DNA from 3 places in the Moritella sp. 28 genome. Region 3 is predicted to be linked to each of the others. Evidence: riboswitches for the same ligand, from Rfam matches in the RefSeq annotation. Region 3 holds a riboswitch; each other region holds the start of a gene.
The links. A riboswitch is a leader RNA that binds a small molecule or an ion and turns the genes downstream of it on or off. The one in region 3 is predicted to bind thiamine pyrophosphate.

Region 1 (7,611 bases), 1.8 Mb from region 3:
GAATACGGATTTAATGAAGGTGGTCAATTTGAAGTGTTTGTCCCAAAAGAGCACTTTCCAATCGCCGCTCCAAATTGCAATAAAAACATCATCATTCGCATGCCTTATTCTGGCTCTGAAAAGCGTAAACGTGCTCTTTACAATGAACTATTGTTGTCAAAAACTATTACAGTTACATTGGAGTTAAATCCATATGTTAAAGTCCTAAATAAAGATCCATTACAAGTTGAGTTAGGGTACTGTAATGTTTTTTTCAGACATAGAGATGGTGACTACTATGATCGGCTTTAGTATACATAACAAGCTAATTAATAATGAGAATAAAGCAGTTGGCTGTTTTCGTTCCTCAACATTTTAGCCAACTATAATTTTCCGCTTATGTAAGCGTTAAATGACCTTCAGGATAATATGAGGAATGGAAATGATCCCAATTAGAAGTGCTGTTGTCTCAGGCGTCGCTTTGTCTGTTATTGATGGGCAAACAAAAATGCTTTTGATGAAAAGGACTAAGGGTTGCTTTTGGTGTCATGTTGCTGGAAGCATTGAACCCGATGAAAAAGGCTGGCAAACCATAATTAGAGAGTTTAGAGAAGAAACTGAGATTAAGGTTACTGAATTATATAATGGACAATACCTAGAGCAATTCTATGAAAGCAACCTTAATATAATAGAAATGATCCCTGTTTTTGTCGTCTACTGTAAGCCAAATCAAACGATTATCATTAATCATGAACATACTGAATATAAATGGTGTTTGTTAAGTGAAGCTATTGAACTCGCTGAATTTCCAGGCCAAAAATTACTTTACGAACATATATGGAATAATTTTGTTGAAAGTAAGCCATCGAAGCTCATGCGTGTGAAGGTCACCCACCAAAAATAATTCTAGGTGCCTTCGTTGACCATCATCAAACATCCCAACAATTTATTCTATTCGCATGAGACAGTTCCAATCTTAAAGTTTCTATCTTCTCTTGCTCCTGAATACCAAATGAAACAACTTTCTGCTTTTAACGTGTTGAGCTCTGGATTTGTAGAAATATTTACATTATCTTTAAATGAAAACGTACCTACAATATTAGTGCCAGATACACCCTCTGAAACCCAATCATTAGAATGATACCCAGAAAAGACGATATCCTGTCCTTGTCCAATTCTGTGCATAAGTGAGGATATTGTTGTTGACGAGGCGGAAGGTGTTCCATAAATAAAATAGCAATCATGACCGCAGATATTTTTAAATGGATTATCCGCAGGTTCATCTCCGTAATATCCGCCACCAGTGATAGGATCATTTCTATTCGGGTTTCTTTTCTCTAACCCTGCTAAAGCTAATTTTGCATAAACAACTGTTGCCTGAGATTCAATTTGAGCACGGACTTCGGCTAAAGAACCATTCCTTGCATCTGTACGAAAATCTAAGAATTTTGCGATTGCAACGGATGATAAAATAGCAAGTAATATGATACACACGACTAGCTCGATTAAAGTGAAACCACTTTGTTTTTTCATTTTTATAACTTAAACATTGATTTTAGACAGGTGTATGATATCAGTTTAAGCTATTTATCAAAATACCCTTACAACAGCAGTGTAGTGGTATAGCGAATTTAGCTACAAAATCTAATGTGTATTATCTCGGTTAGCACAATAACTCTAAGCCAGTTCTGTCCAACTATGGTTTAGAGCAACAGCGTTAAGCCTTGTGAACACCAAGGGACTCTGTCGTACCATAACTACCAAGCGACTCTGTCGTTTTTATAATTACCAAGGGAAATTGACGGATCAAATCATTATATCCTGCCAGTTGGTTGTATATTGTGGAGTGTCGGCAACGAGAACATTAAATCGCCTTGGTTGAGTACCTCACCAGAAAATAATGCAGTCATGCTCAATGACTAAGCAAACTAACTACATTAAAGGTAATTAGCATTGTTAAGTTGCTCTTTTAATAAAACTTGTTATTATGTGCGCATATATAGTCGGGGGGCCTTTTAGGCTGAGATTGCATTTTGCAAGACCCGTTGAACCTGATTCAGTTAATACTGGCGTAGGGAACTAGTAAGTCTTGCTTTGTATTATTTGATCCGTCACGTTTCATAAAATTTTAGCTCGATAAAGTTCCTATACGTTAGCCTTAGGAACTTTATGTCAAACATTACCGCAATAAATAAAAACCAAGTTGCATTTACACCTATCGTACTCACGATCGCGGGCTCCGATAGTGGTGGCGGCGCTGGTATTCAAGCCGACATTAAAGTGATGTCTGCAACGGGCAGTTATGCCTGCTCAGTGATCACCGCAATTACCGCTCAAAACACCCTCGGCGTATCAGCCATCTTCCCAATACCCCTTGAACATGTCGAAAAACAACTTGATGCTGTTTTTACTGATCTGAATATCGTTGCAGTTAAAGTCGGTATGCTGGCCGATGATGACATCATCAAAATAGTCGCGGCCAAAATAAAACAGTATCAACCTGCATTTTTAGTTGTCGATCCCGTCATGGTCGCGACCAGTGGCGACTTATTGATACAAGAATCTGCGATCAGCACGCTCAAAGCGGAATTACTGCCGCTTGCCGATATCATTACGCCAAACTTACCTGAAGGTGCTGCGCTTATTGGTAGTGAAATACCGAGCAGCGAAGCAGATATGATCAACATGATCACTGGCCTTCGACAACTGGGTGCAAAAGCAGTACTACTCAAAGGTGGTCACTTAGAACAAGATGAAAACAGTAACGATCTGCTCATTTTCCCCGAAGATGTCCACCACTTAACAGCAAAACGTATCAACACGCGTAATACTCATGGCACTGGTTGCACGTTATCTTCGGCTATCGCATCCTATCTGGCACAAGGTCATGATCTGTTGCGGGCTGTGCAACTGGGTAAACAGTATATCTCACAGGCCATTGCGCATGCCGATGAATTAGAGATAGGTAAAGGTCATGGACCGGTAAATCATTTCTTCAGTGGTCACGCTAATGTCTGCTAATACATTGGCTATATCTGCCAACAAAAATGCTGTCAGTATCGATATATCAGGTGGCTACCTGCGTTATCACGGCAGTACTGAAGTGACTGTAGCTGGACTTGATATGCATATTCCCGCAGGGCAGTGGACATGTATTTTGGGGCGAAGTGGTTGTGGTAAAAGCTCTTTACTGCGCTACCTTGCTAACTTGCTTGACGATAAAGTGGATTGGGCCGGTGAACTCTCCACGCAACCTCAATGTGACATCAAGGATAATATTGCTTATATGGCGCAGCAAGATCTGTTGATGCCTTGGTTGTCGGTGTTAGATAACGTTATGTTAAGCACTCAATTTGGCGGTGCGGATTATCAAACAAAGAAAACACACATTCAGTTTGATAAAGCGCACTCGTTATTACAAAAAGTGGGGCTGGCGGATAAATCAAATTACTTGCCGCAGCAACTATCCGGAGGCATGCGTCAGCGCGTGGCGCTGGCGAGAACGCTCATGCAAGACAAACCCATCGTATTAATGGATGAACCATTCTCTGCGTTAGATGCAGTAACACGCTATCGCCTGCAAAACCTTGCTTACCAATTACTGCAAAATAAAACGGTGGTATTTATCACCCACGATCCACAAGAAGCTATTCGCTTAGCAAACCGACTTTATATTATGCAAGGAAAGCCTGCTTATGCAGAATCGTTGCTCGTTCCCGCCTCAGTGACGCCTCGTGATTTTGATGCAGAGTGTGCTGAACTTCAGCACACCATTATGGCTCGCTTGGATCAAGATTATGAGTGATTTAAATCAGGTAGACGCAATCCAAGTTAATACAGTCCAAGCAGATTTAATACCATGCAAGGTGAAAAGTAAACCACGTGTAGTTAACCCACTGGTTCGCATGGTGATTAGCGCTGCGGTGATTATCGGCTTGTGGCAAGCTGTCGTGATTATCTTTGAGATGCCCTCATTCATTTTACCCAGCCCTGTGGATGTATTCGAAAGATTGCTTCAAAGACACACTGTCTTACTTAAACACGGTTGGGTCACCGCGCAAGAGATCGTACTTGGTTTACTGTTCGGTTTAACTATGGGGTTGTTATTCGCACTACAAATGCTGCTGTTCAATCCAGTTAAACGTTGGTTATTGCCTATTTTGATTGCCAGCCAAGCCATTCCCGTGTTCGCTATCGCACCGATATTGATGTTGTGGTTAGGTTACGGTATCTCATCCAAAATCGTGATGGCGGCGTTGATCATCTTTTTTCCTGTTACCACCTGTTGTTACGACGGTTTACGAAATACTCCCGTTGGTTATCTTGATCTGGCAAAAACAATGGGCGCGACCAAGTGGCAAATGTTGCGTCATATTCAATTTCCAGCGGCTTTACCAACGCTTGCTTCGGGGATCCGTGTGGCAGTAGTTATTGCGCCAATTGGTGCCGTAGCCGGAGAGTGGGTCGGGTCAAGTGAAGGCTTGGGCTATCTTATGTTGCAGGCAAATGCACGCATGATGATAGATGAAATGTTTGCCGCGTTATTTATATTGTCAGCCTTGTCTATCACGCTTTATTTTGTGGCAGATAAATTGTTAAAAAAACTGATCCCTTGGGAAGTTTGATCGGAATTTAAGGACGTTTAATGAAAAAGAATATTATTTTTAGTGCTTTGGCACTTACTGCGACTCTGTTACCTGTCTTTGCTCATGCAGAAACGAAAAAATTGACCCTGATGCTGGATTGGTTCGTGAATCCGAACCATGGCCCTGTCGTTATTGCGAAAGAGCGTGGTTATTTTAAAGCTCAAGGTCTTAATGTTGACATTCAAGAGCCTGCTGATCCAAGTATGCCACCAAAACTGGTTGCAGCGAAGAAGGTCGATTTAGCGATCTCTTATCAGCCTAATTTGACGATTGATGTCGCTGCTGGTTTACCATTGATCCGTTCGGGAACCTTGATTGCGACACCTTTAAATACCTTGATGGTATTAGACAATAAAAAGATCAATGATTTGTCTGATTTTAAGGGTAAAACAATTGGTATAGCGTTTTCCGGTAATGAAGAAGCAACGATAGGGACTATGCTGAAAACAGGTGGCGTTAGCTATGACGATGTTAACATTATTAATGTAGGGTGGGCGCTTTCTTCTTCACTGGCATCTGGTCGGGTCGATGCAATCTGGGGGGGATTTCGTAACTTTGAAGGGAATCAACTTGCCCTTGAAGGTTTTAAAGCAAAGGCATTTTTCCCTGAGGAGCACGGTGTACCAGCCTATGACGAGCTGATCTTTGTTGCGAATGCAAATACCTATGACAAAGCAGCGATTACTGGATTTAATAAGGCCATAGAGCAAGCGACGACTTATATTGTTAATCATCCGCAGCAAGCGTGGAAAGAGTTTGCGGCGTACGCACCAGACACATTAAATAATGAGCTTAATAAACGCGCTTGGAACGATACTTTGACACGTTTTGCTATGCGTCCTTCAGCGATCGATCTGAAGCGTTATGATGATTATGCTCAATTCATGTATTCGCAAAATATCATCAAGTCTTTACCGAAAGCAAAAGATTATGTACCTGCGCTGTAATCGGTTGTAATTCTTTTTTTTAATCAATAAAAATAAATTAATGAGTTGTTATATGAATCATCAAGATTTAATCAATGCCTGTCGTCAAGATTGGGATGCATACACCAAACATACTTTTGTTCAACAATTGGCAAAAGGCACGTTAGCACAACCATGTTACTTGCATTACCTAAAGCAAGATTTTTTGTTTCTAAAACAGTATGCGCGCGCTTATGCGTTGGCTATTTACAAAGCGAACACGTTAGCTGATATGCGTCAAGCACTGCCTAGTGTGAATGGATTACTGAGTTCAGAGATTAGCCACCACGTGAGCTATTGTAGTAATTGGGGTATGACTGAGTCTGACTTGGAAGCGGAAGACGAAGATTTTGGTACTGTCGCCTATACACGCTATGTACTGGATGCCGGTATGAAAGGGGATATTGTTGATTTATACGTAGCGTTAGCGCCTTGTTCTTTTGGTTATGCAGAAATAGGGCGCAACCTTATTGCAGATGAAAATACCAAGCTGGAAGGCAATCAATTTAAAGACTGGATCACACTCTATAGTGGTGATGAATTTCAGCAAGGGGCCCTTCGAGGTATGGAACACATCGATGTGTTATTAGCTGAAATTGATTTGCACAGCCAGCGTGGGCGAGACTTGATCACAGTATTTAGAACCGCGACACGAATGGAAATTGCTTTTTGGCAGCAAGGATTAGACATCATCTCTGAGGGCAAAGCATGAATCAACCATTAGGTTTAAATATCAATACGATTGTGACCGCGTTAAATGCACTGCGTGAGCAAAAACCACTGGTGGTGAATATTACTAACTATGTGGTGATGAATAATACCGCAAATGTATTGCTTGCGATTGGTGCGTCGCCAATCATGGCGCATTCCCGTGAAGAAATGGCTGAAATGATGTCTTTTGCTGGTGCGCTCGTTATCAATATTGGCACTTTAGATAGCCAGTGGACACCGCGTATGGTGTTTGCGGTTGAGCAGGCAAATATAAATAACAAGGTGGTGGTACTTGATCCTGTCGGATGCGGTGCTAGTGCATTGCGAACCGAAACATCACGTCAAATAGCGCAAGCCGCGAATAAGTTAATCATTCGTGGTAATGCGTCTGAAATCATCGCGCTGGCTGGCGAAAAAGGCCAGAACAAAGGCGTTGATGCGCTGGATAGCAGCGATACGGCGATTGGTGCTGCGCGTTATTTGGTTAACACTTATCAGTGCAGTGTTGTTATTTCTGGTGCGATTGATTTTGTGATCACAGCTGAGGGGCAAGTTCAGTTGCAAAATGGCCATGCAATGATGCCGTATGTCACTGGTATGGGTTGTTCATTGAGCGCGCTTACCGGTGCCTTTGCCGCGGTAGGCGAAGAAACTGGATTAGCGGCTACCGCGATCTTCGGTGTGGTCGGTGAAATTGCCGCAGAACAATCAAAAGGTCCTGGTAGCTTACAACTTAATTTATTGGATGCCTTGTATCAATTGGATGAAGATACACTGATTCAACGCTTGAAATTATCGTGAGGCAACATGAATCCATACCGTTTATATTTAGTTACTGATGATAAACAAGATCTTGCTACATTGACTTATGTGGTTAATGAAGCCGTTGCTGGTGGCGTTAGCATGGTACAAATACGAGAAAAGCAGGGGGATGTGCGCCGTTTTATCGAAAGAGCGCAGGCAGTGAAGGCTATCTTGCAAGGGACAGGCGTGCCATTGATCATTAACGATAGAGTTGATGTTGCGTTGGCTATTGATGCCGATGGCGTACACCTTGGCCAATCGGATATGCCAGCAGCAACAGCGCGTCGATTGATTGGTAAAACTAAATTACTTGGTCTGTCGATTGAAAATGAACAACAACTTATTGAAGCAGAGTCATTGCCTGTGGACTACTTAGGCTTGAGTGCAATTTTTGCTACGCCAACAAAAACCAATATTAAGAAAGAATGGGGCATTGAAGGACTGGCTAAGGCAGTTGCTCAAAGTTCTTTCCCTATTGTGGCGATAGGAGGTATTAATGCTGCCAA
Region 2 (7,611 bases), 370 kb from region 3:
ACCCAATTTCACTTCAATGCCTGGTAAAATCGACCCGATAGAGCCTAATTTAAAGTCTTTAGAATAACAGCTAACTGTAGCAACAGTTTCTGTCATGCCATAACCGTATTTAAGATGAATACCGATTGCTTGGAAGAATAAATTAACTTCATCATCAAGTTTTGCCCCTGAACAAGGGAAGAAACGTACCTTACCACCAAATACTGCGCGTAATTTGGTGAATACTAATTTATCGGCAATTGCATGCTGTAATTTCAATAACGGTGATACAAACGTACCGGCTTGTTGTGCTGCAAAGCGCTTCTTACCAATAGCCACAGCCCAATGAAATAATTTTTTACGTGCCGCGGGGGCATTTTCAACTTTATTCATCATCGTAGTATGAATTTTTTCATACAAACGAGGCACCGCACACATCACTGTAGGCTGGGTATCCGTTAAGCCTTTTTGGATTCTTGCTGGATCTTTAAGATACGTATTTTCAGCCCCCCAGAATAATGCGTTAAACGTCCAAATACGTTCAAACACATGACTTAATGGCAAGAATGCCAATGAAATATCATCTTCTTCTAAACGTGTTTCCGGCTCATTCACTGCCAATGCAGCTTGAATGTTGGCATAATCAAGCATCACACCTTTCGGCTCACCAGTGGTACCTGATGTATAAATTAACGTAACAAGATCATCGTTTTTTGCATTCTCAATACGATAATCTAATGCTATCGATGATGAACTACCAGGGGTGAACGCCAGCATGTCGGCATAGGCAACCACGCGGGGATCATCGGGTAAAGTGACCGTTGAAGAAAAAACAATAAGCGACTGCAGAGATTCACACTTATCCAGTAATGGTAGCGCAAGCTTTAACTCGGCCTTATCGCCAATAAACATACAAGTCATCTTAGCGTCATTAATAATGTATTCTGCTTGTGATGACGTACTACTTGGATAAAGTGGTACAGAAACAGCGCGACACTGTTGTAAAGCCAGATCTGCAATTGTCCATTCAGGTAAATTATTTGACCAAATACCAACGTTATCCTGAACTTTAAGTCCACGGTTAAGCAAGTTATTTGCAAGTCCTTCAATACGCTCGCCCATCTGCTTCCAGCTAATGCGATCCCAGCCTGTTTTAGTTTTACTTTTCAGGGCAGTTTTATCTTGATACTTCTCAATCCTTGCAAGGATCTGATTTACGAAATGCTGACTCATGTCTATTTCTCATGTTAATTCGGGCGCAAACGAACTCGGCTTACAGTTGTAAGCCCGAGAGGGTAGCTTGTAAAATGTCATTTGTAAAACAAATGAATATTTTATATCCTATTTAACACTAAAAAATCCAACAATTGCGTCATTTTAATTAAAATCGGCTCATTTCGCCGAAATTTATAACATTTTCTGCCATAAATATACCTAATGACTCGCTAGATGTGACCAGCTATCTAATGGTTCGTCACTCGCTCTTTCCACTAAGGAAATATCGATCCCCATATCCGTTAACTCTTTTAGTGTTAGGTCATCTGCAAGCTCAACCATCTCACCTTGTTCATTTTTAAATAACATATCCCACCTCATGATCAAAAACCTATTTTAAGTGTGGCATAGATCAAGAAAAGGTCTAATATTCCTACTTCATAAAGATGAAGCCTCAGAGACCAGCCTGTATATAAATTAATTGACAAAAAACAACCAAGCCTGTAAAGATTAATACATAAAATTAATTTATATATAGATGGCTATTTATCGCAACCTAATAATAATACGCGGCGCAGAAATACTCTTTTATATAACGGCAATTGAAGGATTCATAATGTCAAACCAGGTTATTATTTTTGATACGACCTTAAGGGATGGAGAGCAAGCATTATCAGCGAGCTTAACCGTAAAAGAAAAATTACAAATAGCCTTTGCACTTGAACGTTTAGGTGTTGATGTTATGGAAGTTGGTTTTCCGATTTCATCACCTGGTGATTTTGAGTCAGTGCAGACGATCGCACGTAATATTAAAAACAGCCGTGTTTGTGCCCTATCTCGTGCATTAGAAAAAGACATTGATGCTGCTGGCCAAGCGCTTTCTGTTGCGAAAGATTTTCGTATTCATACTTTCATTTCAACATCTGACATTCATGTAAAAAGCAAACTAAAACGTAGTTTTGATGATGTGCTAGAGATGGGTCGCCACGCCATTAAACATGCGCGTCGCTACACCGATGACGTAGAGTTTTCTTGCGAAGATGCAGGCCGTACCCCTATCGATAACCTATGCCGAATGGTTGAAGAAGCGATTAAAGCTGGTGCAACGACGATTAATATCCCCGATACTGTTGGTTATACTGTGCCATCGCAATTCGGCGGCATCATCACTAATTTATTCAATCGAGTCCCGAATATTGATCAAGCGGTGATCTCGGTACATTGTCACGATGATCTAGGTCTCTCTGTAGCGAACTCAATTGCGGCGGTTGAACAAGGCGCACGTCAAATCGAGTGCACGGTCAATGGTATTGGTGAACGAGCAGGTAACTGTTCATTAGAAGAAATTGCAATGATCTTGCAAACACGCCAAGATTTATTAGGTAAGACCACTAATATTAACCCGCAAGAAATTTACCGTACCAGCCAATTAGTCAGTCAACTCTGCAACATGCCAGTACAGGCTAATAAAGCAATTGTTGGTGCCAATGCATTTTCACATTCCTCAGGTATTCACCAAGATGGCGTGTTAAAATCAAAAAATACCTATGAAATTATTACTCCTGAAAGCATTGGTCTAACGCAAAACAAGTTGAACCTAACCTCACGTTCAGGTCGTCATGTTATCAAACATCGTATGGCAGAGCTTGGCTATACCGACAACGATTATAATCTTGATGAACTGTACGAAAGCTTTTTGCAACTGGCAGATAAAAAAGGCCAAGTATTCGATTATGATCTTGAAGCGTTAATCTTCTTTAATAATTTGCACGAAGATGAAGAACACTTTAAATTAGATTATCTCAGTGTTCAGTCCGGTTCTGGTGTGAAAGCAACCGCTACGATTAGCCTGATCTCACAACAAGAAACAACGGATGAGTCTTGTACAAATACTGAAGCTGCGATTGGTAATGGTCCGGTTGATGCCGTTTATAAATGTTTAAGTCGTATTTCAGGCTTCGATATCGATATCGCTAATTACCACATTACCGCAAAAGGTGAAGGTAAAGACGCTCTGGGTCAAGTCGATATTGTAGCAACCTATGAAGGCCGTAAATTCCACGGCATCGGCTTAGCCACAGATATCATTGAATCTTCGGCACTGGCTTATATCCACGTAATGAATAATATCCATCGCTCAAACGCGGTAGAACAACAAAAACTAAAAAAACAAAATCAATAATATAGAGAAGGCGGCTAAGGATGACTGTAACAAAACACAATATTGCTGTATTACCAGGTGACGGTATCGGTCCAGAAGTAATGGCGGAAGCAATTAAAGTACTTGCTGCTGTGCAAAGTAAGTTTAATTTAGAACTAACGTATAATTTTAATGACGTTGGTGGTATTGCTATCGATAACCACGGTACTCCATTACCAGCAAGCACACTCACAGCGTGTGAAAATTCAGATGCCATCTTATTCGGCTCTGTCGGTGGTCCAAAATGGGAAGGACTACCACCACAAGAGCAACCAGAACGTGGCGCATTATTACCATTGCGTGGTCACTTCAAGCTCTTTTGTAACCTACGCCCAGCAAAAATTTATGCTGGTTTAGAAAAGTTCTCGCCACTGCGTGCAGATATTTCAAACAACGGTTTTGACGTAGTCGTAGTACGTGAATTAACAGGTGGTATTTACTTCGGTTTACCAAAAGGTAGCAAAGGCGAAGGCCCTGAAGAAACGGGTTTTGATACTATGTTATATAGCCGTGCGGAAGTTGAACGTATTGCTCGCATCGCATTTGAAGCAGCGAAACTACGTGGCAATAAGGTAACGTCTGTTGATAAAGCTAACGTACTAGCAACATCTGTTTTATGGCGTAAAGTGGTACTAGAAGTCGCACAAGATTACCCAGAAGTTGAACTAGAGCATATCTATGTCGATAACGCAGCGATGCAATTGATCAAAGATCCATCGCAATTTGATGTACTGCTTTGTGGCAACTTATTCGGTGATATCATCTCGGACGAATGTGCAATGATCACAGGTTCGATGGGGATGTTACCGTCAGCAAGTATGAACGATTCTGACTTTGGTTTGTACGAACCAGCAGGTGGTTCTGCACCTGATATCGCAGGTAAAGGGATTGCGAATCCTATCGCACAAATCTTATCTGCAGCAATGATGTTACGTTACTCACTAAAACAAGAAGAAGCAGCACAAGCTATCGAGCAAGCGGTTTCATTTGTATTAGAAGAAGGTTATGCGACAGGCGATCTGCACAGTGATGCGAATACTAAACCAGTACAAAGCACGGCACAAATGGGTGACTTAATTGCCGCTAAAGTTAGTGCTTAATATTTAATATAGTAGCTCAAATTAGTCATGAACATTATACTTTTTTAATAAGGTAAATGGTTATAACGAACAAGGCCGATAGTGATAGTCACCATCGGCCTTTTTATTGGATTATCATGTTATCTGGCTTTATTTATGACTCGAATATAAATAAAGATGACTAAGTCAAACTGGTAAATTCAACACCTATTTGATAAACATCTCCGTCACTATCAACCCGTGTTACCTTCGCTTCAGCCTGTAGAGGCGGTACACGTGAATCGCCAGTCGGTAAAAAAATACTGACGCTATCATTCAATGAAAAATAGCTTTCAGGTACATCTAACGACATTCCACTGGCGCTTAAATCACGACAGATAGCGGTAACATTCTTTTCTTTATCCGTTACCTGAACCGGTGAGTCGATTAACATCCGGTGATAACTACGTCGTTCTAAGTTAGCTTTTAGCACATCAATATCCCTCTTATTGCTATAGTTTATAAATGTTCTCAAGTTATAAATAATCCAAAACTATGAATTTTTTTATCTTATTTTGAGTATAGTCATCATTCATTAACTCGGCGTTGTATAACAAGAATAATGCGATCCAAATAACTATTTGATTATAATAGTCAGCTAGCAGTCCAACATGCCTTTATCGACAATAAAGTCGATGATCTGCTGCAAGCCAATTTCCTTTTTCATATTAGTAAATACATACGGCTTATCACCTACACCCAAGAACCTCATACGCACTCAAAGAAGTGAGCGACCACAAATTCTGGCATGACTTCCCAATGTTTAGAACGACTGCGTATAAGACGAACCAATGCGGATTTAAAATCAGTTAAATTATCAGGTTCATTGATCGGTATAAGGGTGTTGTTCAAGTATTTGGGGAGAATCTGTATTTATACGCAATAATGATTTACATCACCGCCCTAAAGGACAGTGTTTTTCGTCAAAGATGATAAAATATAAGCCAATATAATTATTGTCTCTGGCTCTTTAACCTAAATAAAAATACAATGTGCGTTCACTCATCGGGGTGCTACCAGACTTTTCATTGAAAAAGTCATTGTGGCTGAGATAACACCCGTATTAACTTGAACCAGATAATGCTGGCATAGGAATGAGATTCGACCAATTGAGTCATAAGTTCTATGCTTCACATTCTAGGAGAACACGTGAAGCACACGATCAAAAAACTAGCACTTTGCACAGCGCTACTATTACCTACACTATCATTGCAAGTAGCTCACGCAGCTGACAAGCCAGTATTAAATGTTTATACCTACGATTCATTTGCATCCGATTGGGGCCCTGGTCCAAAAGTAAAAACCGCATTTGAAGCGGAATGTAATTGCGAACTGAACTTAGTCGCATTAGAAGACGGTGTTAGCATTCTTAATCGTGTTAAACTGGAAGGTAAATACACCAAAGCAGATGTATTATTAGGCTTAGACAACAACCTGATGGCTGAAGCAGAAAAAACCAAACTGCTTGCACCACACCAACAAGATACCAGCACATTATCACTGCCAAACGAATGGACGAATAAGTACTTTATTCCATTCGATTATGGTCACTTTGCATTTATCTACGACAGTGAGAAACTGACCAACCCACCAGCGAGTTTGGCTGAATTAGTTAAACGTAAAGATCTGAGCATTATCTATCAAGATCCACGTACCAGCACACCAGGTCTAGGCTTTATGCTATGGATAAAAGCTGTTTATGGTGATAAAGCACCACAAGCATGGCAACAACTAGCAGCTAAAACGGTAACAATTACGAAAGGCTGGAGCCAAGCTTACGGCATGTTCTTAAAAGGCGAAGCAGACATGGTATTAAGCTATACAACGTCACCGGCATACCACATGGTTGCAGAGAAAGAATTCAAATATAAAGCCGCTGAATTCAGTGAAGGTCATTATCAACAGACTGAAGTGGTTGCCCGTCTAAAAGATGCCCCGAATCCTGAGTTAGCCGATAAATTCATGGCATTTGTACTCACACCCGCGTTCCAAGATGTGATTGCAACAGGTAACTGGATGCTACCAGCGAAACAAGCGGCGGCACTACCAAGTGAGTTCGACCAATTAATTACGCCGGCAAAAACCTTAGAGTTCACACCAGAAGAAGTGGCTCAATCCCGTAAGTCTTGGGTAAAGGAATGGCGTAACGCTGTTACCCAATAATTAGTCCATAATTAGTAAACAATTAATCAAAAATTATGATCGCGAATTCGCATAAATACTGGTGGTGTAGCGCAGTGCTCGCCATCAGCATCATTTTACTTCTGGTGGGTGGTAGCTTTATTGCCCTACTTAATTTTTCACAAACTGAATTAGACTTTCGCAGCGTCCTTACAGACTCGTATACCCAGCATGTTATTAGTTTTAGTTTATACCAAGCCGCCTTATCAACCTGCTTGAGTATTGGTTTGGCAATCCCGTTAGCACGCGCGTTCTCACGTCGAGAGTTCGCGGGTAAACAGATGATTATCAAACTGTTTAATTTATCACTGGTACTGCCTATTATCATTGCCATTTTTGGCATTATTGCTGTGCACGGTAAAAGCGGTTGGGTTAATCAACTACTCGGGCTTTTTAACATAGAAACAGGCCATTATATTTATGGCTTAATCGGTATTCTTCTTGCTCATTTATTTTTTAATGTACCGTTAGCCACGCGTATTTTACTACAAACATTAGACTCGATCCCCAGTGAATCTTGGCGTTTAGCCAGTCAACTCAATTTACAATCTCGGCATATCTTTATCACCTTAGAATGGCCAAAGATAAAACAACAATTACCCTCGTTAATCAGTCTTATTTTCATGCTGTGCTTTACGAGTTTCGCGATTGTGATGTCACTCGGTGGTGGTCCTGACTATGCCACTTTAGAAGTGGCTATCTACCAAGCGTTAAAATTTGAGTTTGATATCGAGCAAGCTGTAGCCTTGGCACTCATTCAAGTCGCGATCACCGTGGCGTTAATGGTCTTTAGCGCGATATTTTTAAAGTCACAACCTATGTCTGCGCCATCAGGCAATTATTTTCGTCGCCCCGATTGCCACACGCTAAGCAGTAAAGTCTGTGATGCGATAAGCTTTATCTTAGCCAGTTGTCTGT
Region 3 (7,611 bases):
CAGTCGGTACGCCATTCATCTAAGCCAATTAATGCACCTAGCCCCATTTTATGAATACCAGCTTTGCCTAACCTGTCAGGGGTTTCAATTCGATATTTAAAATCAGACTTCTTACCTTTGATATGGTGTTCGGCATACGTCCGGGGATGATAGGTTTCTTGATACACTAATACTGAATCTAACCCCAATTCTTTTAGTTCTTCATAATCGGCTTGTTCTAGCGGCTGCACTTCCAAGGATAAATGCGAGAACTGCGATTTCAATTCATTAAATACCTGACGAAAATACGGCATACCCACTTTACGTTCCGACTCACCTGCCACTAATAACAAATGATCAAAACCCATTTTTTTAATCGCTCGCGCTTCACTGTTTAACTGCTTCATATCCAGCGTGGTACGACGAATTTTGTTATGCATCGAGAAACCACAATAGGTACAAATATTAGAGCACATATTAGAAAGGTATAACGGCACATAGAATTGGATAGTATTACCAAAACGTTGTCGTGTTAACTGTACACTACGCTGTGCCATCTGCTCTAAATAAGGTTCTGCCGCAGGTGAAATTAAGGCTTGAAAGTCATCCAGATCGAGTCGAGACTTCGATAATGCACGCTCAACATCTGCCGCTGTTTTGGCATAAATGGATAAGCGAATATCATCCCAATCTAATTTTTGTAATTGCTCGTAAAAGCTCATATTTATACCTTAAGTTGGCGTTATTACAGATCTAAAAATGCCGTTAATGGACTAGAAGCAACCGCAGTCTGTGCTTGGCGACCTAATCCAGCTAAATAAGCTTGCCGACCTGCTTGCACAGCTAACGCAAATGCTTGACTCATCGCCACTGGATCTTTAGCCACCGCAATCGCAGTATTAACCAATACCGCATCCGCGCCCATTTCCATGGCTAACGCCGCATGTGATGGCGCGCCAATACCAGCATCAACAATCACAGGGACTGTCGATTGCTCAATAATAATCTCTAAGAACTCTGCAGTACGAATACCTTTGTTTGAACCAATCGGTGCACCTAACGGCATGACTGCAGCAGTACCCACAGCTTCCAGACGTTTACACAATACCGGGTCGGCATGAATGTATGGCAACACATGGAAACCATCACGCGCTAACTGTTCTGTGGCCTTTAAAGTTTCAATTGGATCTGGTAGTAAATATTTTGGGTCTGGATGAATTTCTAATTTAATCCAATTCGTTTGCAATGCTTCACGTGCTAATTGTGCAGCATATACCGCTTCTTTGGCATCACGCGCACCAGACGTATTGGGTAATAAGTTCATACCAGCGGCAATCAAAGGCTTAAGAATATCATCATCTTGATTAGCTAAATCAATGCGTTTTAATGCCATAGTCACTAACTGGGATTGAGATGCAATCAAGGCAGCAGCCATTATTTTTTGATCGCTAAATTTCCCCGTACCGGTAAATAACCGTGATGAAAAGGTTTTATCGGCAATGACAAGCTCATCACTTGGTAATAAGAATGCTGGGTTTAAAGTTGTTACTGACATTTAGCCTCCTGCAATAGCTTGAAATAAAGTCACTCGATCATTTTCTGACAACTCAAAATCATCCCATTTTTGACGTGTAATAATGGCTTGGTTCACCGCTACCGCAATGCCTTTTTCTGGCTGTTCTAATACCGTCAATAATGACGTAATAGTCGTCACTGCTAGGTTATTTATTTCATCGTTAATGATTAATTTCATCTTCTCTCCCTGTCCCTCACATCCAAATATTCAGGCATGAGGTTATTTAATTAACTGCTTAGTTTTACTATTTATATTCAGCACTTATATTTCGTATTGGTATTAGCGACCTGCACACACAGAACAGTCGGGATTTTTAGTGACAGAGAGGTACTGCCATTGCAAGGTTTTACCATCAAAACGCATTAACCTATTTAGTGAAGACAGCGGCATGCTGGTTAAATATTTAATTGCTTCCAATGCTTGCAAAGAACCAATAACACCAACCAAGGGGCCGAGTACTCCCGAGGTACTGCAATTATTCGTTTCAGCTGTTTCTTCAAAAGGATATAAACAGTGATAACACGCCGAATCAGTTTGCTGTGCGTTAAACGAGATCAACTGCCCTTCCATACGAATACCAGCGCCCACTATTAACGGTAGTTTTTGGGTTACACAGATCTTGTTTATCGCTTGCCTAGTCAGCATGTTATCGCTGCAATCAATGACTAAATCAATTTGGGCAAGCATATCTACCATTTGATGATTCGCACTATCGAGGGTTACTCTTTGTGCGATTGCCGTGACACTTATATGTGGATTAAGCTGTGCTAACGAGGCTTTTGCCGCGCTTACCTTCATCTGCTTTAACTGCTGTTGAGTGAAAATAATCTGCCGTTGTAGATTACTTAGCTCAACATGATCATCATCCGCTAAATATAAATGGCCAACACCAGCAGAAGCTAAATACAGAGCAACAGGTGCGCCAAGGCCACCTACACCGACAATCAATACTTTGGCATTACGCAGTGCTAATTGTCCCTGCTCACCGATATCACTAAGCAGTAAATGCGCGCTATAACGCATATATTCCTGATCACTTAATCCGGTCATATTAACGACTCACACTGGTTAAGGATGATTGCGGTTCAGCGATAATCAGTAAGTCGGCAATGGCTTGTTTATAATCGTCAGCGCGAGTTATCGCTGTGACGACAGCGACACTCCCCACACCTGTCGCAGCCACTTGTGGCGCTCTCTCTATGCTAATACCGCCAATAGCGACCAAAGGATAGTCTTGCATTAAATCAGCATAACGCTGTAAACGCTGTAATCCTTGTGGCTTTGAAGGCATGTCTTTAGTGACCGTAGGATAGATATGACCAAGGGCGATATAACTCGGTTTTATTTGATGTGCACGTAATATTTCATAATAACCATGTGTGCTTAAACCCAGTTTTAAACCCGCATTTTTTATCGCAACAAAATCGGCAATAAGCATATCTTCTTGACCTAAATGAACGCCATAAGCACCATGCTCAATAGCTAATTGCCAGTAATCATTGATAAATAAACGCGCTTGGTATTGGCGGCCTAATGCCACAGCAGCTTTAATATCATCAACCACTTCGGCTGGGGCTTTATCTTTAATACGTAATTGCAGGGTTTTAACCCCTTGTTGTAATACTTTATCTAACCATTCGATCGTATCCACCACCGGATATAGCCCAAGGCGGTTGGTATCACAAGGTGCAAAATCATAAGCTAATTGCATTTGTAGAACTAAGCCAAGCTGATCGCCTAATTCCGTATTCGGTAAGACGACCTGTGGGAAATCACTGCGATCGGTAGGCCAACCATCAGAAGTTTGGTTCAAGTAGGCTCTGGCTACCACTAATGCATCATCTACCGGATAATCTTGGGCGATCACAGTTGCCAATGCTGAAGAAAAAACACCACTGTTTTCATCTTTACTTGATGGGGTTAATATCGCGTTTGGTGACGATAATAAGATTTCACGTTGTCCATCAATATAAACATCGAGGACGATAGATTGCTGCTTATTATTAACAGCAATCCCTTTCGCACAAACACCTTCTACGCCGAGGTTCAGTAACGAGTTGATCGCTTGTTTCGTCGCACCAAATAACACAGCAGCATCTGTTCCGCCTTGCTCTTGCGGTAAGATCAATACATCCACGATTGGTAATAAGCGTATTTTAATCACATTTATTAGCACGTTGCCTGCTGATTCAGTCTTTGCCATATCAGATAATGAAATTGATAACGGCTCATAGATAACGGTTAGTTCTGGATATTTTTGCTTATACCCCTGTAAAAAATCAGCTAAGATCTCTACATGTGAGGCTGTCGCTATCACACCGACTTTAATGGCAGACGCTACCGGTGCAGCAGTCAATATCGCTAACTCAGCAGAAAAATCCGCATCAGATAATAGTGTCGTCGATACATGATAACCACCTCCACCCAACGCATTAATCGTATTAATATCAATTTTAGTCGCAACATTATCGCGAGCAGTAAAGCTCGCGATAGTCCAAATAATGGCTTGAGTCATTAAATAATTATTCCACTTTATCAGTTATAGATTCAGTCACACGACCATTTACCGCATCATGTGTTGGTGGCAGATATAATTCGGCACCATGCTTTTTAAATTCTTCAGACATCTGCTTCATCCCCTCTTCGGCATCAATCACAACAACTTCATCGAGTAATTGAATACTGATTTGTTCTTGTTTAGCAGTGTAATCGCGGACATCTTGTGAGATCTTCATTGAACAGAATTTTGGTCCACACATAGAGCAGAAATGCGCAACTTTACCGGATTCTTGTGGGATATTTTCATCGTGATAGGCACGTGCAGTATCAGGGTCTAATGCTAGGTTGAATTGATCATTCCAACGGAATTCAAAACGGGCTTTAGACATCGCATTGTCACGGATTTGAGCACCTGGGAAACCTTTCGCTAAATCAGCCGCATGTGCAGAGATTTTGTAGGTGATCATGCCTTGCTTAACGTCTTCTTTGTTCGGTAGGCCTAAATGTTCTTTTGGTGTCACGTAACACAACATCGCACACCCATACCAACCAATTTGAGCAGCACCAATACCCGAAGTAAAATGATCATAACCCGGTGAGATATCGGTTGTCAGTGGACCTAAAGTATAGAAAGGCGCTTCATGACAAATATCGAGCTGCTTTTCAACATTCTCTTTAATCATGTGCATTGGGATATGACCAGGGCCTTCGATAATAACTTGTACGTCTTGCTCCCACGCAACTTTCGTTAACTCACCTAAAGTTGCTAATTCAGCAAATTGGGCTTCATCATTCGCATCAGCCGCACAACCTGGACGCATGCCATCACCTAATGACAGAGATACATCGTAAGCTTTACAAATCGCACAGATTTCTTCGAAATGGTCATAAGCAAAGTTTTCTTTATGATGCGTCAAACACCATTTAGCCATGATCGAACCACCACGCGACACGATCCCGGTAAGGCGTTTTGCCGTCATTGGTACATAACGAAGCAGTACACCAGCATGAATAGTAAAGTAATCAACCCCCTGCTCAGCTTGTTCGATCAAGGTATCGCGGAATACTTCCCAAGTAAGATCCTCGGCGATCCCGTTTACCTTCTCTAGAGCCTGATAGATCGGCACAGTACCGATTGGCACAGGTGAATTACGGAGGATCCACTCACGCGTTTCATGAATATTACGGCCTGTGGATAAGTCCATTACCGTGTCAGCACCCCAGCGCGTCGCCCATACTAGCTTCTCGACTTCTTCTTCAATCGATGATGTGACTGACGAATTACCAATGTTGGCGTTTACTTTTACAAGAAAGTTACGACCGATGATCATCGGCTCAGATTCTGGATGATTGATGTTGGAAGGGATGATCGCACGACCGCGCGCCACTTCATCACGGACAAATTCAGGTGTGATCTTTTCCGGTATGCTGGCACCAAAATCATTACCCGCATGTTGTTTTAATAACAGCTCGTTACGGATCAATTCACGGCCCATGTTTTCACGAATCGCGATGTATTCCATTTCCGGCGTGATCATGCCTTTACGAGCATAATGCATCTGAGTAACGTTTTGACCATCAATGGCTTTCAATGGCTTTGGTAAATGCTCAAAGCGGATATGATCAATACCATCATCAGCAAGACGCTGCTGGGCAAAGTGCGAAGTAACGATTTCTAATGCTTCAATATCGTTACGTTCTTCGATCCATTTTTGTCTTAACTTCGGTAAACCTTGGTGTACGTTTATTTCAATCGCCGGATCTGTATAGGGGCCTGATGTATCATAAACCGGGATCGATTCATTTTGCTCATAAACCGGATCGTCTTTACTGCCTGCGACTAACGTCTCATCAAGATTGATTTTTCGCATCGCAACTTGAATATCGTCACGGCTACCTGTGAGATGAAATTTTTCTGAATTAGGAAACGGTTCGCAACTGAGGTTATTAATAAACTCTTGTGCATTTTCGCGGTTTTCACGACGCGTTGGTTTTTTGGTCTTATTGCTTTGATTTATATTGGTAGTAGACATAGCACTCATTCCTTTCTAATAAGATGATTGCTTGTCGTTGAGTATGGAGAGTAGTGATATAGATATATTGATCGTAAATGTAATAGTAAGCGGCCTGATGTCCCTATGGCTAACTTACAATGACACGAATAATATTCATATTAATCACTCTTGTTTCCTCACGCAGGTATTAGCCTGATCAGGTTCCACGGATCCCATTATTAAATGGTCTCAGCCCTAAAGCACTCCGACAAGATGTATCGGAGTATAGACTGGTATGGCGTTAAAAAACAAGCAAAAAAAAGCGCCCTATAAAAGGGCGCCTTTACTATCTAATAACTATGCGTAAGTGAATCAGTGGGTCTGTCATCACTTACACACGACTTTAATTGCATTCAGCAAATCAATTAAAGGTTATTTAGTAGGTTTGCTAAGTTCTGTTCAGCTTCATCAGTCGTGATTTCTTGCATTACTTCTTCTACTTTACCAGCACGTTTTTTCGCACGTTCTTGGTGATAAGAGAAGCCTGTACCAGCAGGGATCAGACGACCAACAATAACGTTCTCTTTCAGACCACGAAGGTCATCAATCTTACCATGAACAGCAGCGTCTGTTAGAACACGTGTTGTTTCTTGGAACGATGCAGCTGAAATAAATGATTCAGTTGCAAGAGACGCTTTAGTAATACCCATAAGCATGTGTTGGAACACGGCTGGTTGCTTGCCTTCAGCTTCTAGCTGACGGTTAGCAATTTTCAGACGTGAAACTTCAGCTTGCTCACCTGGTAAGAAGTTACTATCACCAGCAGAGATTACGTTAGCTTTACGTAGCATTTGACGAACGATAGTTTCAATGTGCTTATCGTTAATCTTTACGCCTTGTAAACGGTATACTTCTTGAACTTCGTTCGCGATATAGTTCGCAACATGGCTAATACCACGTAGACGTAGAATATCGTGTGCTGATTCAGGACCATCGGCGATAACTTCACCTTTAGCAACCTTCTCACCTTCGAACACGTTCAAGTGACGCCATTTAGGGATCATCTCTTCGTAAGCTTCAGCACCATCGGTAGGTGTGATAACTAGACGACGTTTACCTTTAGTTTCTTTACCGAAACTAATAGTACCTGAGATTTCCGCTAAGATAGCAGCATCTTTTGGCTGACGAGCTTCAAACAGATCCGCTACGCGTGGTAGACCACCCGTAATATCACGTGTTTTCGAGCTTTCTTGAGGAATACGCGCTAACGCTTCACCAATAGTCACTAATGCGCCATCTTCTAAGTTAACGATTGCGTTTGCAGGTAAGAAGTATTGTGCAATAACTTCTGTACCAGGAATGAACAAATCATTACCTGCTGTATCAACAAGCTTAACCATAGGACGTAAATCTTTACCAGCGGCAACACGTGCTGCTGGGTCTAGAATTACCGTGCTAGATAGACCAGTTAGATCATCAGTTTGCTTAGTAACCGTTACACTTTCAATTAAGTCAACAAACTTAATTTGACCAGCCACCTCAGTGATGATTGGGTGAGTATGC

Region 1: linked by a shared signal. The riboswitch ahead of thiD (bifunctional hydroxymethylpyrimidine kinase/phosphomethylpyrimidine kinase) and the one ahead of thiC (phosphomethylpyrimidine synthase ThiC) in region 3 are both predicted to bind thiamine pyrophosphate.
Region 2: linked by a shared signal. The riboswitch ahead of thiB (thiamine ABC transporter substrate binding subunit) and the one ahead of thiC (phosphomethylpyrimidine synthase ThiC) in region 3 are both predicted to bind thiamine pyrophosphate.

The regions. Positions count from the first base shown of each region.
Region 1 covers NZ_CP056121.1:3,033,396-3,041,006, reverse strand. Annotated here, with positions in the region: gene HWV02_RS13395 (hypothetical protein) at 1-291, shown strand, start outside; gene HWV02_RS13390 (NUDIX pyrophosphatase) at 416-883, shown strand; gene HWV02_RS13385 (type II secretion system protein) at 931-1,512, opposite strand; TPP riboswitch at 1,974-2,074, shown strand; gene thiD (bifunctional hydroxymethylpyrimidine kinase/phosphomethylpyrimidine kinase) at 2,149-3,000, shown strand; gene HWV02_RS13375 (ABC transporter ATP-binding protein) at 2,990-3,784, shown strand; gene HWV02_RS13370 (ABC transporter permease) at 3,777-4,604, shown strand; gene HWV02_RS13365 (ABC transporter substrate-binding protein) at 4,625-5,572, shown strand; gene tenA (thiaminase II) at 5,625-6,302, shown strand; gene thiM (hydroxyethylthiazole kinase) at 6,299-7,102, shown strand; gene thiE (thiamine phosphate synthase) at 7,109-7,611, shown strand, end outside.
Region 2 covers NZ_CP056121.1:4,429,208-4,436,818, forward strand. Annotated here, with positions in the region: gene HWV02_RS19645 (long-chain fatty acid--CoA ligase) at 1-1,212, opposite strand, end outside; gene HWV02_RS19650 (2-isopropylmalate synthase) at 1,414-1,563, opposite strand; gene leuA (2-isopropylmalate synthase) at 1,811-3,376, shown strand; gene leuB (3-isopropylmalate dehydrogenase) at 3,397-4,494, shown strand; gene HWV02_RS19665 (PilZ domain-containing protein) at 4,655-4,945, opposite strand; TPP riboswitch at 5,509-5,623, shown strand; gene thiB (thiamine ABC transporter substrate binding subunit) at 5,662-6,675, shown strand; gene thiP (thiamine/thiamine pyrophosphate ABC transporter permease) at 6,711-7,611, shown strand, end outside.
Region 3 covers NZ_CP056121.1:4,796,293-4,803,903, forward strand. Annotated here, with positions in the region: gene thiH (2-iminoacetate synthase ThiH) at 1-701, opposite strand, end outside; gene HWV02_RS21340 (thiazole synthase) at 725-1,534, opposite strand; gene thiS (sulfur carrier protein ThiS) at 1,535-1,732, opposite strand; gene HWV02_RS21350 (HesA/MoeB/ThiF family protein) at 1,835-2,605, opposite strand; gene thiE (thiamine phosphate synthase) at 2,607-4,070, opposite strand; gene thiC (phosphomethylpyrimidine synthase ThiC) at 4,078-6,087, opposite strand; TPP riboswitch at 6,225-6,326, opposite strand; gene rpoC (DNA-directed RNA polymerase subunit beta') at 6,474-7,611, opposite strand, start outside.